Regions from separate parts of the Mesorhizobium sp. M0701 genome, predicted to be linked through region 4. Evidence: predicted binding sites of a transcription regulator. Region 4 holds the regulator's gene; each other region holds the start of a gene.
What was found. The regulator PhoB, encoded in region 4, activates phosphate uptake and scavenging genes when phosphate is short. The targets are predictions, from matches to a motif close to TGTCATNNANCTGTCAT.

Region 1: the regulator PhoB is predicted to act here: its motif matches at 1,196-1,212, upstream of NKI24_RS03320 (LTA synthase family protein).
Region 2: the regulator PhoB is predicted to act here: its motif matches at 1,973-1,989, upstream of ugpB (sn-glycerol-3-phosphate ABC transporter substrate-binding protein UgpB).
Region 3: the regulator PhoB is predicted to act here: its motif matches at 1,854-1,870, upstream of NKI24_RS22430 (inorganic diphosphatase).

The regions. Positions count from the first base shown of each region.
Region 1 covers NZ_JAMYPO010000002.1:232,768-236,613, reverse strand. The annotation lists gene fabD (ACP S-malonyltransferase) at 28-1,005, opposite strand; gene NKI24_RS03320 (LTA synthase family protein) at 1,253-3,178, shown strand; gene NKI24_RS03315 (pilus assembly protein TadG-related protein) at 3,210-3,846, opposite strand, start outside.
Region 2 covers NZ_JAMYPO010000009.1:151,178-155,023, forward strand. The annotation lists gene NKI24_RS11980 (bifunctional diguanylate cyclase/phosphodiesterase) at 1-1,754, opposite strand, end outside; gene ugpB (sn-glycerol-3-phosphate ABC transporter substrate-binding protein UgpB) at 2,053-3,363, shown strand; gene ugpA (sn-glycerol-3-phosphate ABC transporter permease UgpA) at 3,445-3,846, shown strand, end outside.
Region 3 covers NZ_JAMYPO010000026.1:12,457-16,302, reverse strand. The annotation lists gene NKI24_RS22435 (multicopper oxidase family protein) at 34-1,389, opposite strand; gene NKI24_RS22430 (inorganic diphosphatase) at 1,888-2,529, shown strand; gene NKI24_RS22425 (hypothetical protein) at 2,654-2,971, opposite strand; gene NKI24_RS22420 (hypothetical protein) at 3,254-3,820, opposite strand.
Region 4 covers NZ_JAMYPO010000009.1:28,586-32,431, forward strand. The annotation lists gene pstA (phosphate ABC transporter permease PstA) at 1-221, shown strand, start outside; gene pstB (phosphate ABC transporter ATP-binding protein PstB) at 218-1,021, shown strand; gene phoU (phosphate signaling complex protein PhoU) at 1,054-1,761, shown strand; gene phoB (phosphate regulon transcriptional regulator PhoB) at 1,778-2,467, shown strand; gene NKI24_RS11350 (ROK family protein) at 2,477-3,721, opposite strand.

The DNA of each region.
Region 1 (3,846 bases), on a different contig from region 4:
TTCATGTAGCGGCAAGCACAGATGAATTCAAGCTACGTGGTCACCCAAGGCGGCAACTGCCGTCTCGACCTCCGCCGCCGATCCGATGCTGCTGGTGGCAATGTCGCGGTTGATGCGGCGGGCCAGCCCCGACAGCACCTTGCCGGCGCCCACTTCGTAAAGCGTCGCAACGCCGTTGCTGCCGAACCACTCCACCGTTTCGCGCCAGCGCACGCGCCCGATCACCTGTTCGACGAGTCGGCGGGCGATCTCGTCGGGATCGCTCGTCGGGGTCACCGTAACATTGGAGACCAGCGGCACGACCGGCGCACTCTTCGTCACGGCGGCCAGCGCCTCCCGCATGATCTCGGCCGCAGGCTTCATCAATGCCGAATGGAAGGGCGCCGAGACCTGCAGCATCAGCGCCCGCTTGGCGCCCTTCTCCGTGCATAGCCTCGCCGCCAGTTCGACCGCTGGCCTGGCGCCGGAGATCACCAGCTGGCCGCCGCCATTGTCATTGGCGATCTGGCAAACCAAGGCTTGTGCAGGATCTTTGGCGGCGCCCTGGGCGGCCTCTGCGCAAGCGGCTTCGACGTCGGCCTGTTCCAGCCCGATGATCGCCGCCATGGCGCCCTCGCCGGCCGGCACAGCCGCCTGCATGGCATTGCCGCGGATGCGCAACAGCCGGGCGGCGTCGGCGACCGAAACGAAACCTGCGGCCGCAAGTGCCGAATATTCGCCGAGCGAGTGGCCGGCGACATAGGTGACCTTGCCGTTCAGGGAGAAGCCGCGCGCCTCCAGCGCCCGGATTGCGGCAAGCGACACCGCCATCAGCGCCGGCTGGGCGTTGGCGGTCAGCGTCAGCGTCTCTTCCGGGCCTTCCCAGATCAGCTTCGATAGGTTTTCGCCGAGCGCGTCGTCAACTTCCTCGAAGATCCGCCGCGATTCCACAAAGGTATCGGCGAGGTCCTTGCCCATGCCGACAGCCTGGCTGCCCTGCCCCGGAAAGGTGAATGCGATGGCCATCGGCGGCTCCCAGCTGCTGGTTCACGTTGCCTGTGACGCAAGGCGTGCGGCCAAGTCAAGTCCAACCTTGATCGCGTAATATCGGCCGAGTGCCTGTTTCGGCAGGCTTTTTGGCGATCACTCATGATGAAAACCGCTCACGATTTGTTTGCTGGCTCTTCTTATTTCCGCCACAGGCGCTAGGCTTTGCGTGACAGTTCGATGACAATCGAGTGACGCTTTTGTTGCGGGCCGGGGAACTATTGAAGTGGCAAAGACCAAGCAGAGCGCAGCCGAGGCGGCGCCCCAGTTTCTTGAAGGCGATCCCTCGACCGGCTATCTGCCGGCGCGCAAATGGCCTGTCATCCGCTATGGCCTTATCAGCTTGCTGGCTGCGGCCATCCTTGTGTTTGCCATCGAACTGATCGTGCGCGGCAACTTTGCCGGCACCATTGATTTCTTTCTGCAGCCTTTCAAACCCGGCTGGACCACGATCATCATTTTTGCGCTGATCCTCATCGGCCTCGACGCCGTGCTCGGCCGCAGTCATCAGAGCCTGATGATCGTCGCGCCGCTGACATTGTCGCTGGCGTTCGTCGGCCACCAGAAGTCGCTGTATCTCGGCGATCCGCTCTATCCGACCGATTTCCTCTATTCCCGGCAGATCGTGGCACTGATGCCGCTTCTGGTACGCGATCGCCCGGGAACCGCCATTGCCCTGGCGATCGGCATCGTCGGCGGACTGTCGCTGCTCGTCTACGGTTGGCGGCTGTGGCGCCGCCGCGTTCCGGCGCTCAGCCACAAGGGCCGCCTTGCCCGGCTGACGCTGACAGTACCGCTGATCGCCTTCTTCGTTTCCATCATGGACTATGCCACTTTCTCGTGGACGCGCGACCGGCTGCAGATCATCCCGATCATGTGGGACCAGAAGGAAAACTATGCCTCGAACGGTTTTGCGCTCGCCTTCGCGCTGAACGTCCCGATGGCGCATGTCTCGGCGCCGCCCGGCTATTCCGGCAAGGCGATCGAAGCGATCGGCAAACCGCAGGTGACGGCTTCGGTACCCGCCGAGAAGCCCGACATCATCGTCGTCATGAGCGAATCCTTCTGGGATCCGACCAAGCTGCCCGGCGTCACCATCACGCCCGACCCTATCCCCAATGTGCGGGCACTGCGCACGGGTTACATGTTCTCGCCCGAGTTCGGCGGCATGACGGCCAACATCGAGTTCGAGGCCCTGACCGGCTTTTCCAACGCCTTCCTGCCGGCGGGCAGCATTCCCTACCAGCAATATGTGCGGACACCGACTCCCTCGCTGGCGACCTTCCTGAAAAGTCAAGGCTACCGGGCGCGCGCTATCCATCCCGGCACTAACTGGTTCTGGAACCGGGGGGCCGTCTATGCCGATTTCGGCTTCAACGACTTCAAGTCCGAGGAGACGTTGCCGCCCATGCAGAAGCGCGGACCGCTCGCGTCGGACGCTGCGATGACCGACGAGATCATCCACGAAGCCGATACCAGCGCCGAGCCGGTCTTCTTTTTCGCCGTCAGCCTGCAGAACCACGGGCCGTATGAGCCGTATCGCTATAACAATCCGACCCACAAGGTGCAGGCGCCGATCAGCCAATGGGCGCGTGAATCGCTGTTGAGCTATGCCGAAGGCTCTTCCGACGCGGACCGCGGCCTCGAGCGGCTGATCGAATGGGCGAAGAAACGCGAGCGGCCGACCGTCATCGCGTTCTTCGGCGACCATCTGCCGCCGCTTGGGCCGGTCTACGTCGAGACCGGCTTCCTGAAGGACAATGTTGCGCCGCGCAAGGAGGCGGCCGACCAGATGCTGCTGCACCACCAGACGCCGCTGATCGTCTGGTCGAATCGCAGCGGCCCGGCCGAGGATCTAGGCGCCGTCAGCCCGTCCTTCCTGCCCTACCATATCCTGAAGACAGCCGGCATCAGCCATCCCTATTACACCGGCTTCCTCGGACAGTTGCGAGAGCGCTACCGCGTTATCGACCGCAATTTGCTTTTGGCACCGGGGGGCGACGCCACCCCCGATTGGTCGCGTCAGAAAGAGATCGATCCGGCAATCCGCGACTTCCGTCTGCTGCAATACGACATGATGTTCGGCAAGCGCCATGCCGCGCCCGATTTCTTCCCCGAAACCACAGGCAAAGTGGCTGCACACACGAGTTGAGCAGCGGCGGCGGGAGAGCGGCCGACGTCGTTCAGTTCGTCAAGTGCAGCTGCGAAATCGAGCTTCCGATTTTCAGGAAGACGCTTTCGAGCTGACTGACGTCGTTGGTCGGGTAATAATCCGACGGCGACGATGCGCAGGCCTCGTAGAGCTTGCGGTTGGCTGCGGTGTCGGCCTGCAGCAGCACTGTGAATATCTGCACGTCCTGCTTCTTCAATGTGTTGCATACATTGGTTGTCCAATCGTCGACATTGCGCGCAGCCGCGGTCTGGTCGCTGGATCCAAACCGACCCGAGGCCAGGAATCCGTAGGAGCCATAGTCCGACTTCTGTGGCGTATCCTTCGCGCCATAGACAACATTCTCGCCGTCGGTGAGCAGCAGCACCGTTTTGGTCGTGCCTGACGACCTGAACGGCGCGCCGTCGCTGTAAGGCGCTTCCGGCGAGAGCACCCGCATCCCCCATGACAAGCCTTCCGAAACATTGGTCCCCGAGCCGTTCCATTCGATCATCTCACCGACGGCCTTCCGCAATTTGTCGAAATCGTCGGTCAGCGGCACTATCGGCGTCGGACAGGCCCGGTTTGGGCCGATAGTCAGTGGGCCTCTCTTGTCGTTGATCAGCTTCATCGTCGAAACACTGTACTTCGCCATGTCGCTGGTGAGGCCG
Region 2 (3,846 bases), 120 kb from region 4:
ATGTCACCCCGCTCAGGGTGCTGCCAACGGACCAGGGCTTCGAAGCCGATCATCCTGCCGCCGCGGATCTCCTTCTGCGGCTGATAGACGAGGTGGAACTCCTTGCGGGCGATCGCCTGGCGCAATTCATGCTCCATCACACGCTTGTCGCGGGCTGCGGTGCCCATGGCTATCTCGAAAAACCGATAAGTGTCCCTGCCTTCGGTTTTGGCGCGATGGAGTGCCGTGTCGGCATGGCTGATCAGGCCGGCCTGGTCTTCGGCATCCAGCGGAAAGAAGGCGATGCCGATGCTGGCCGAGACGAGGCCGGAGCCGACCGAAACCCTGTTTTCCTCCCGGATCGCCGCCAGCAAGTCCTCGGCTATCCGGCCTGCGGCCAGGGGGTCGGGGAGGTTCGGAGCTATGATGGCAAATTCATCGCCGCCGAGACGCGCGAGCATCTGTCCGTGGCGCGGGATGCCGGAAATGCAGTGCGCCAGCTTCTGCAGCATAGCATCGCCGGCCCCGTGGCCATAGAGGTCGTTGACTTGCTTGAACCGGTCGAGGTCAAGCAGCAGGAGCGCCAGATGTCCATCCTTGCCGCCACGATCCATCGAGGCGAATTCTGCTTCCAGCCGGGAAGAAAAGCTCCGCCGATTGGCAAGCCCGGTAAGCGGATCGAAATGCGCGAGGCGGAGGATCTCTTGTTCTGCCTTCTTGCGCTCACGGATGTCGCGAACGGCAAGCACCGTATGAGGCCTGCCGCAGTAGGTGATTTTCCTGGCGATCAGCTCGACAGGAATTCTCGCCCCGTCGCTGCCCCTTAACTTCGCTTCCTGCGCCTGTTCGCCGAAGCCGGACATATCGGCTGCGCTCTGTCCGTCGAAAAGCTCGCCGAATTGCATCGTGTTCAGGGTGGCTGTCGCTGTTCCGGTCAGCTTCGCCATACTGTCATTGGCGCTGACAATGCGGGTGCCATCGCAAACGATCAGACCTTCCACCGCCGCATTGGCGAGATCGTGCATGCGATCGGCCTCGAGCTTCTGGCGGCGAAAGCGCAGGTCGATCCACAGCGCGGCACCCGATAGCACAAGGATTATCAGGCTGGCGACCGCTGCGGCAAAGGCCTGGGAAACGGGCTCGATGGAATGTTCGGATATTTCAATCGAGGAATCCGGAATGATCGACACCGCAGCCATCGCGATGAAATGCAAGCTGCAAATCGCCAGCGTCAAAAGCGCGGCGCCGCCGAAAGTCGCGAGCGCTGACGGACGGCGCAAGACGACAAGGAGCGCCAGTGCCGCGAGGGTCACGCCGGCCAGAAGCGATATCGCGACAAGGAGCAGGTTCCATACGATCCGGCCTTCGACCTCGAAAGCTGCCATGCCGATGTAGTGCATCGTCGCGATGGCGCCGCCCAGAATGGCGCCGCCGACGAGGAAATGGTCGATGCCGCGGCGCAAGGTGGCAACCCACATCCCAAGCGCGGTCAGGATGACGGCGGCGGCAAGCGAAAAGGCGGATAATCCCGGATTGTATGCGTTAGGTATTCCCGGCGTAAACGCAGTCATGGCGATGAAATGCGTCGCCCATATGCCGAACCCGGTCGAAGTTGCGGCGATCATCAGCCAGACAAGCCGATTTCGGTCGGTCGATCGGCCGACATGCTTAAGGAGATTAACCGCTGAGAAGCAAGAAATGCCGCAGACGAGGGCGGCAAGTGCGACCAGTCTCAGGTCGTGCTGACTTACAATACAGTTATAGACCGTCAGCATCCTGGGTTCACTCGGTCTGCCAAAACTAACAGGGGAGGTGTGACTGATTAGCTCTTGGAGATTTTAACGAATGGTTAACCCGCGGGCCATGAGGCGGGTCTTTTCGGGGAAAACCGACGCCGCTGCGCCGACAAGGCGGTGATGTCGTTTCTGACGCCGCGCTTTCGGTAGCGAGTGCACTTTAGGAAGGAATGATGTTCATTGATCCGCAATAAAACCGTTGTCCGATTGTCATCAGCGCCACATATTGGCTGTGCGGAAGTGCCCCCTTTCGCCAATGACAAACGGGAGATGAAACATGAAGTTCTTCGGCTTTGCGGCCGGTATCGCCGCCACCGTGACCCTGCTTTCCACCACCTCCGCCTTCGCCGTCACGCAGATCAGCTGGTGGCACGCCATGACCGGCGCCAACGCCGAGGTCGTCGCCAAGATCTCCAAGGATTTCAACGCCAGCCAGAGCGACTATGAGCTCGTTCCGGTGTTCAAGGGCACCTATCCGGAGACCCTGAATGCCGGCATCGCTGCCTTTCGTGCGGGGCAAGCGCCCGATATCCTCCAGGTGTTCGACGTCGGCACCGGCGTGATGATGGCGGCCGAGGGTGCGATAAAGCCGGTGGCCGATGTGATGACCGGCGCCGGGATGACTTTCGACAAGAGCCAGTATCTGCCCGGCATCGTCGGCTATTATTCGAAGCCGGACGGCACCATGCTATCGTTCCCCTACAACTCTTCCTTGCCGATCCTCTACTACAACAAGGACATCTTCCAGAAGGCAGGCCTCGACGTGAACAATCCGCCCAAGACGTGGAACGAGGTGTGGGAAGCTGCCAAGAAGATCAAGACGAGCGGCGCCGCCCCTTGCGGCTATACCTCGACCTGGCTGACCTGGATCCACCTGGAGAATTTCGCGGCGTGGAATGACGTGCCTTGGGCCACCCAGCAGAATGGCCTGGCCGGCGGTGATGTCGAACTCAAGATCAATGCGCCGATTTTCGTCAGCCACTTCCAGGCGCTCGCTGACCTGGCCAAGGACGGCACATTCAAATATGGCGGGCGCACCTCCGAAGCCAAGCAGATATTCCTCGCCGGCGAATGCGGCATCTTCACCGAATCGTCGGGCGGCCTCGGCGATATCGTCAAGTCCGGCATGAACTATGGCATCGGCCAGCTTCCCTATGATACCGACGCCAAGGGCGCACCACAGAACACGACGCCGGGTGGTGCCAGCCTGTGGGTGTTCGGCAACAAGTCGGACGAGGAATACAAGGGCGTCGCGGCTTTCTTTGCCTATCTGTCCAAGACCGATGTGCAGGAATATCTGCACCAGAAGTCGGGATATTTGCCAGTGACGCTTGCCGCATACGAGGCGACGAAGAAATCAGGCTTCTATGACAAAAACCCCGGCCGCGAGACACCCATCCTGCAGATGACGGGCAAGGCGCCGACCGACAATTCGAAGGGCGTGCGCCTGCCGAATCTGCCGCAGGTGCGCGATATCCAGAACGAGGAGCTGGAGAAGATGCTGGCCGGCCAGCAAACCGCCCAGCAGGCACTCGACAATGCGGTTGCGCGCGGCAACGCGGCGATCAAGGAAGCGCTGGAGAACTGACGGGATTATCTCGGTTAGTCGGTTGGAATATCGCCCGCGCGAGCTCGCGTGGGCGATACCTGGATAGCGAGGGAAATCAGCCTGTCTCCACGCGTCGTCTTTCCCAACAAGATCCTGCCCTACCTGCTGGTGGCGCCACAACTCGCCATCACCCTGGTTTTCTTCTACTGGCCGGCCGGTCAGGCGCTTTACCAGTCGATGCTCAGGCAAGACCCGTTTGGGCTGAAGAGCAGGTTCGTCTGGTTTGCCAATTTCCGGAAGGTGCTGGCCGATCCGGCCTACCTCAACTCGATCAAGGTCACAGTAGTGTTCTCTCTTGCGACCGCGATCGTTGCCATGGTTGTGGCCCTGCTGCTCGCGGTCATGGCCGAGAAGGCCGTGCGCGGCAAAGGCCTCTACCGCACACTGTTGATATGGCCTTATGCCGTGGCGCCGGCGATTGCCGGCATGCTTTGGCTTTTCCTGTTCAATCCCTCGATCGGC
Region 3 (3,846 bases), on a different contig from region 4:
CCCTCGGCAACGCAACCCTGGATGAGGACCGGGTCATTCCACACGCAAATAACCGGTCAGGCCGCTCTTCTGATGTTCAATGACGTGGCAATGGAATGCCCAATTACCCGGATTGTCAGCGACCAACGCCACTTCCATCACTTCTTGCGATTTAAGAAGGGCCGTATCTGTTACAAGCGACGCAATTTTGCGCTTGTCGGAGCGTAGCAGACGGAAAGACATACCGTGCAAATGGATCGGATGATCGTTCGGCGTTTCGTTGCGAAGGCGCAGAACATAGCTTTTGCCTCGTTTTAGAGCCGCGAGCGGATCAACTGGCCCCGGCGCGTCCCCTCGCCAGGCGACGCGGTTGATCGACCAGAAGGTGTAGCCGAGCGTGCCGCAAACACCCGGCGCCGGCGCATCACCATTGGGCGACCAGCCAAAGACGAAGTCCATTGTCTCGGGATCGGCAAGATCCGGCTCCGGTACGCGATTCGGCCGCAGCGGCTTGAGTTCGCCAAGCGTCCGCCCCGCGCTGGCGCCGATAGGCCGGAATCGGACGAGAACGCGAGGTCCCTTGGCTGTTCTGAGATTCAGGCTGACGATCTCGTCTTCGCCATCAGGCACGCGGAGGGCGACATCGGCGCGCTGGCCGGGCGCGATGACAATGCCCCGAGGCGCAACAGGCTGCGGCAGCGGGTTGGCATCAAGAGCGATCACTTTGGCCGTTCCGCCATCGAGGTCATAAGTGCCGATACGGGTGACATCCGTGACTGCCAAACGCAGGCGCACAAGGCTGCCCGCTGGCAGATCGTAAATCGGGGTGACTTCCCAATTTACCGTCGAGACCGTACCCAGCGTGCCGCCGCGCGCAGCGTTGCGTGCCTTGAACAATTCGATGAACTGGCCGTCTTCGCCGAGACGGAAGTCGCGTATATTGAGCGGCAAATCCTGGTCGAAACCGGCATCTTCGTCATCTTCGACAACAAGCATGCCTGTCAGACCGCGGGCCATCTGATCGAGCGTGTTGCAATGCGGATGATACCAATAGGTGCCGGCATCCGGCGGTGTCAGAGTGTAACGGAAGCTTTCGCCCGCCGCGATGGGACGCTGGGTGAGATAAGGCACGCCGTCCATGGCATTGGCGATGCGCAATCCATGCCAGTGCACACTCGTCGCTTCATCGAGATCATTGACCACGTCTATGGAAAACGGCCTACCTCGCAATAAACGCAGAGTGGGCGGCGGCCCGCCCGCACCGAAACTCATCATCCCTTTGGTGACGGTGCCGGGCAAAATCGACCGACTGATCGCTGAAACCCGCAAGGTCAGATCGGCTGCTACGGCCCTGCCGGCAATCAGCCCGCCTGCAGCGCCGACAGCTACTGCTGCCGTGCCGCCCAGCAAGAATCCCCTGCGCGACATTCCCGACATGAAGCAGCCCTTTCAGTGGAGTATAGCGGACGTGGTGTTGTTGTCTCTTCGTTCACGAATTTCGAACCCTGGCAATGATTCAAGGTCAAGGTGGCGTAGTCTCCGAAGGACTTCAACTGAAGTTGGAGTTTCACTTGCTTTTTGATGATTGCCACACAACGTCGCACTGAGCCGCGAGGCGTCTACGTGGCAGCTCTCGCCGAACGGCGTGTTGTGGGTGTAGCGTGCCCGATTGGCAGGAGTTACGACGCAAGCTATCCCCTTGCCGGAAATGGGCTCGCCTGAAATAGCACATTTGAAGCGGCCACCGTCTCTTAAACGCCCATAAACGCAAACGCCCATAGACGCTCATCACTCGTCAGCGCTCTATCTCGGCCCATTTCTGCTCGCCGCAGGATCGGTGCAAATACGGTCATCCAATTTCAATAACGGAACCCTGTAATGCTGCCGTCACATACGGTGGCTAGGCGGATGCAGGGCGCCCTGCCCGTCCAACCTCTGGAGACAACCATGCGCGCTTTGCCGACTGTCATGGCGCTTGCGGCCCTGCTGGGCACGCAGCCCGCTTTCGCCGAATTCGTCACAGCTTTCGATTTTCCGCAGCCGAAAGACACCAGCGAATTTTACACGGTTATCGAGATTCCGGCGGGAAGCATCACCAAATATGAGATCGATGCCGAGACAGGCCATGTCGTCGTCGATCGATATCAGTCCATGCCGGTCGTCTATCCGGCCAACTATGGTTCCGTTACCAGTTCGTTGGGCGGCGACGGCGACCCGTTGGATGCGCTTGTCTTCACCCGGGAACCCGTTGTGCCCGGTGCTCTGATCAAAGTCCGCGCCATCGGCGTGCTCAACATGGTCGACGGCGGCGAAGCGGATGACAAGATCATCGCTGTGCCGGCTACGGATATCGATCCGCAATATGACGGGGTCAAGACCATCGATGATCTTCCGGCCATCGAACGACAGCGCATCGAGGCATTCTTTCGAGTTTACAAGCAGCTACCTGAAGGCCGCAAGGCCGTTGAGCTGAACGGCTTTGGTGGCGCCAACGTCGCCATCGACATGGTTGGCAAAGCCATTGAAAGCTACCGGAACAAGAAGGACTGACAGGAAAGCAGAATCTCAACAGGAAGCTCATCCATAGGGCTGGTTCCTAGCGGTGTTGGAACACCGCTAGGGTATGCGTTGGGCTTGCGTCGCACTGTTGGATGCGCGCAAACTGCGCTTCGCTTTAGCTCCGGGCGTTTGCTGTTGATAAAGCCAAATCGTTGGCTTTATCTCCGCCTTCGCCTGGTTTCTGCTCGTCCCCTTTGACAGGCAAGCCAAACGGCGCCGTCGCCTCGGGGCATCCATCCTGAATTTTTTTCCATGACGAAATGTTGAGAACCATGTCGCACTGCGCGAGTTCAGGACCTGACGGCAATTGCAGACAAGCGATTTCGCCGTGATGGAAAATGTGGCCGTTGGCGAGGCACTGGCATTCGGCCCGCGCGGGCGTTGCAGCGAGCGCCGCGAAAACCAGAATGTAAGAGGCCGGGATCGTCCTCATGCGCAAGATCATAGCACGATCCGGAACTGTCGCTAGTGTGAACGCTTCACAAGTAACTCGGCGGAGAACTCGTACCGCGGGCGCTCACGATCCTCAATCGTCGTTCGCGTCGGGTTTTGCCCTGTTGTCCGTATTTTGTGGCCCGAATCAAAGGCACGGCCAAGCGACCAAAATGACCAGCAAATCCATCGGCATGCCGCGCCCAACGACACCTGCCAAACTGCCGGCATGCATGACGAGCAGCGTTGTTCGAACCGACGGCCGCGATGATGCGCGACACGTTCAGGTTGAGGGAATGCGCGGGTCCTGAACGAGATAGAGCCGCGCAGTCGGCGTGAAATCAGTCACCAGGAATGAGAACGAAACCGTGCTCAGCGGATCGACCTCGCCTTTCCGGAACAGAAGATGGTCATAAGGTTCGAATTCACGACTGAATTCGGCGAAACTATCGGACCGAATTGCATCCGTTTCGCGGCGCGCCTGGTCGAACGAAAGCCCGTCGCTGGAATCGCTTGGCTGGTTGAGAATCTCCTGCAACTCGAACTCGAATTCGACCCAGGCGTGACCGCTGTTGTTGAGGGCAACGATCCTTAGGGAAATGAACCCGGTGGCATAGTTGCCGGAGGCACCGAATGGCTGAACCGGCCGGATGGCGCGTATGGTGAGGGTTACCGGGCTTGCCGACTCGAGTTCCTCGGTGATCACGACGGGATCGGCCCTTGTTCCGGCTCCCGAAGCGGCAATGATCCGGAATCCGCCGAGTTCGTCGGAAAAGGAGTAGGCGCCTGCTTCAAATATTCTGGGCCTTGTGCCATCGGCTCCAGCGAGGAGTCCGCTTGCTGCGAGCACGGTTGCGAATATCCCTACCAGACGTG
Region 4 (3,846 bases):
AGACGGCGCCGCTGCTCTTCACCGCGCTCAACAACCAGTTCTGGAGCAGCAATATCAACGCGCCGATGGCCAGCCTGCCGGTGACCATCTTCCAGTTCGCTCTCAGCCCTTACGAGGAATGGCAGCAACTGGCGTGGACCGGCGCACTCATAATCACCCTGACGGTTCTGGGCTTGAGCATCCTCGCCCGCAGCCTTACCGGACGCAGAGAGGACAGATGACACAGATGTTGTCCCCAGACATGACGATGGCCGAAACGGTAGCCGAGAAGACGAAGATCGAGGTCAAGAACCTCAACTTCTACTACGGCCAGAGCAAGGCGCTGAAGGACATCAGCCTGTCGCTGCCCGAGCGCAGCGTCACGGCCTTCATCGGCCCTTCGGGTTGCGGGAAATCGACGCTGCTGCGTGTGTTCAACCGCATCTATGAGCTCTACCCAAAACAGACGGCCGAGGGCCAGGTGCTGCTCGACGGCAAGAACATTCTCGACCGGTCGCAGGATCTCAACCTCCTCAGGACCAAGATCGGCATGGTGTTCCAGAAGCCGACGCCGTTCCCGATGTCGATCTACGAGAACATCGCCTTCGGCGTCAGGCTCTACGAGAACCTCGGCAAGTCCGAGATGGACGGCCGCGTCGAACAGGCGTTGAAGCGCGCCGCGCTGTGGAGCGAGGTCAAGGACAAGCTCAACGCCAGCGGCTTGAGCCTGTCCGGCGGCCAGCAGCAGCGGCTCTGTATCGCCCGCACGGTGGCGGTGAAGCCGGAAGTCATTCTGCTCGACGAACCGGCTTCGGCCCTCGACCCGTTGTCGACCGCCAAGATCGAGGAACTGATCGACGAGTTGCAAGCCGACTACACGATCGTCATCGTCACCCACAACATGCAGCAGGCGGCGCGCGTGTCGCGCCAGACCGCCTTCATGTATCTGGGTGAGCTGGTCGAGTTCGACCGGACCGAGAAGATCTTCACGTCGCCCCGCGAGAAGCGCACGCAGGACTACATCACTGGCCGCTTCGGCTGAGCCGTTCCGATCATGCATATGAGGACAGGACCATGGGCGAACACACAGTCGCTTCTTTCGACGAGGATCTCGAGCAGATCAGCAAGCTGATCCGCGACATGGCCGACCTCGCCGGTTCGATGGTCGGCGGGGCGACCAAGGCCCTGTTGAATTCCGACAACGTGCTGGCGCAACGCGTCGTTTCCGACGACGCCATCATGGATGCGCGTCAACGCGAACTGGACGACCGCGCCATCACCCTCATCGCCAAACGCCAGCCGATGGCCCACGATCTTCGCCATGTGGTCGGAGCGATCCGCATGGCGGGCGACCTCGAACGCATCGGCGACCTTGCCAAGAATATCGCCAAGCGCGTGAGTGCGGTCGGCCTCAGCGCCACGCCGCGGGACCTGTCGCATTCCATCGACGCGATGGCGCAACTGGTTCTCATCCAGGTGCAGGGTGTCATCGAGGAATATGCTGCAGGCGATGCGGCCGCGTTGGCCAAGCTGCGTGCCGCCGACGAGCGCATCGACGTCAAATACACGTCCGTGTTCCGCGAGCTCTTGACCTACATGATGGAAGATCCGCGCAACATCACCGCTTGCACGCACCTGCTGTTCTGCGCCAAGAATCTGGAGCGGATCGGCGACCATGTCACCAACATCGCCGAAAATGCGTATTATGTGCTGACCGGCGAGCAATTGCCGGTCAATCGTCCGAAGCAGGACGAAACGACAATGTCCGCACCGGTGACATGATGGGGGTGCCCAGCCGATGATCGCACCACGCATAATGGTGGTGGAGGACGAGGAGCCGTTGGGTGTGCTGCTCCGCTACAATCTCGAATCCGAAGGCTACCAGGTCGAGGTGGTGACACGCGGCGACGAAGCCGAGATCCGTTTGCAGGAGAATGTGCCCGACCTTTTGGTGCTCGACTGGATGATACCAGCGGTTTCCGGCATCGAGCTCTGTCGTCGGTTGCGGGTGCGCCCCGAAACCGAGCGGCTGCCGATCATCATGCTGACCGCGCGCGGCGAGGAGAGCGACCGGGTGCGCGGTCTTTCGACCGGCGCCGACGACTATCTGGTCAAACCGTTTTCGACACCAGAATTCATGGCCAGGGTCAAGGCGCTGCTACGGCGCGCCAAGCCGGAAGTGCTGTCCAGCGTGCTGAAGGTCGGCGACATCGTGCTCGATCGCGAATCGCACAGGGTCTATCGCAAGAAGAGCGAAATCAGGCTCGGGCCGACCGAATTCCGGCTGCTCGAGTTCATGATGCGGCATCCGGGCCGTGTCTTCTCGCGCAGCCAGTTACTCGATAATGTCTGGGGCGAGACAATCTACATCGACGAACGCACCGTCGACGTGCATGTCGGGCGGCTGCGCAAAGCCGTCAACAACGGCCGGATGCCGGATGTCATCCGCACCATCCGCGGTGCCGGCTATGCGATCAGGGAAGATTGACCCGCCTGGTCATGCTACGTTCTTTCTGACGCTGGGCCTCATTTGCGCGCCCGGCGCGAAAATCTCCTGGTCGACGAAGCTTAACGCCCGCATCGCGCAGCCTTCGCGGATCAGCGGCAATTCGTTCGGCTCTGTATCGAAGGAGATCGAGCCTGAATGCTGGCCGCCGGCGGTCTGGGCGATTGCCTTCCGCAAGGCCGGCTCGATCAGATCGAAGGCGGCGGCACTGGCGCCGACCATCGCGACCGGTGCCGGATCGATCAGCGCGAACAGCGAGCCGAGACCGAAACCCAGCGCTTCGCCGGCCTTGCGGTAGGCCTCGCGTTCCGGCCCATCTTTCTCGCGCGCCCGGGCCGCCAGTGCTCGCATGTCGGCGTCGCTGACGTCGGCGACCGGTTCGCTGTCTTCGCTCATCTGCCTGGCGTTGCGCCAGATGGCGTAGTTGCCGGCATACGCCTCGATGCAGCCGCGCCGCCCGCAACGGCAGAGCGCGCCGCCCGGACGATGGATCATTTGGCCAAATTCGCCGCCCGAGGAATGCGTCCCGGTGAACAGTTCGCCCTTCAGCACCAGCCCCATGCCGATGCCATGCGAAAGCAGGATGGCGATGAAGTCGTCGCGATAGCGATCCGGATTGCGCCAGCGCAAAGCCACCGCCATCATGTTGCAGTCGTTCTCCACCGTTGCCGGGATGCCGAATTCGCCCTCCAGCATGTCGGCAAAGGCGATGTCGGTCTGCGGCGTGATCGGCGACCACAGCATGGCGCGTGCAGGGGAGTCGGTAATGCCCTGAATCGCCAGGGCGATGCGGGCGACACTGCGGACGTCAAGGTCTGGATCCTGCAGCCGGCGCCGGACGATGGCCATGCATTCACGGATCAGCTCGTCGCGCGGCATGGTCAGCGTGTCCAGCCGGCGCTGTTCCTCGGCGACCACCTGTCCCGTATAGTCGATAATGGCGGCCGACAGGAAATTCAGCGACAACACCACGGTCAGCACCGCCGCCGCTTCCGGATTGAGGGCGAGGCCGACCTGCGGACGACCGCGTTTCAACGAAACGGGCTCACTTGCCTTGCTCTCGGCGAGGATGCCTTCCCGTATCAGGTCGGAAGAGATCGCCGATATGGTCGAATGACTGAGGCCGGTGGTAGCTGCGATCTCAGTACGCGATGGCTGGCCGGCCCGGCGCACCGCCGAGATCACCATCGCCCGGTTGCGCCGGCGCAAATCGTCATGGCGGATTCCGACCGACATTGTTTTGCTTTCCTCCCGGTTGCCGCGGCCGCTCATGAACCGGAAGCCGTCGGTAATGTCCGACAAATAGTGTCGGATGCAGGCAAATAGTGTCAGATGCAGGTGGCGCTGTCATCGTTTATTCC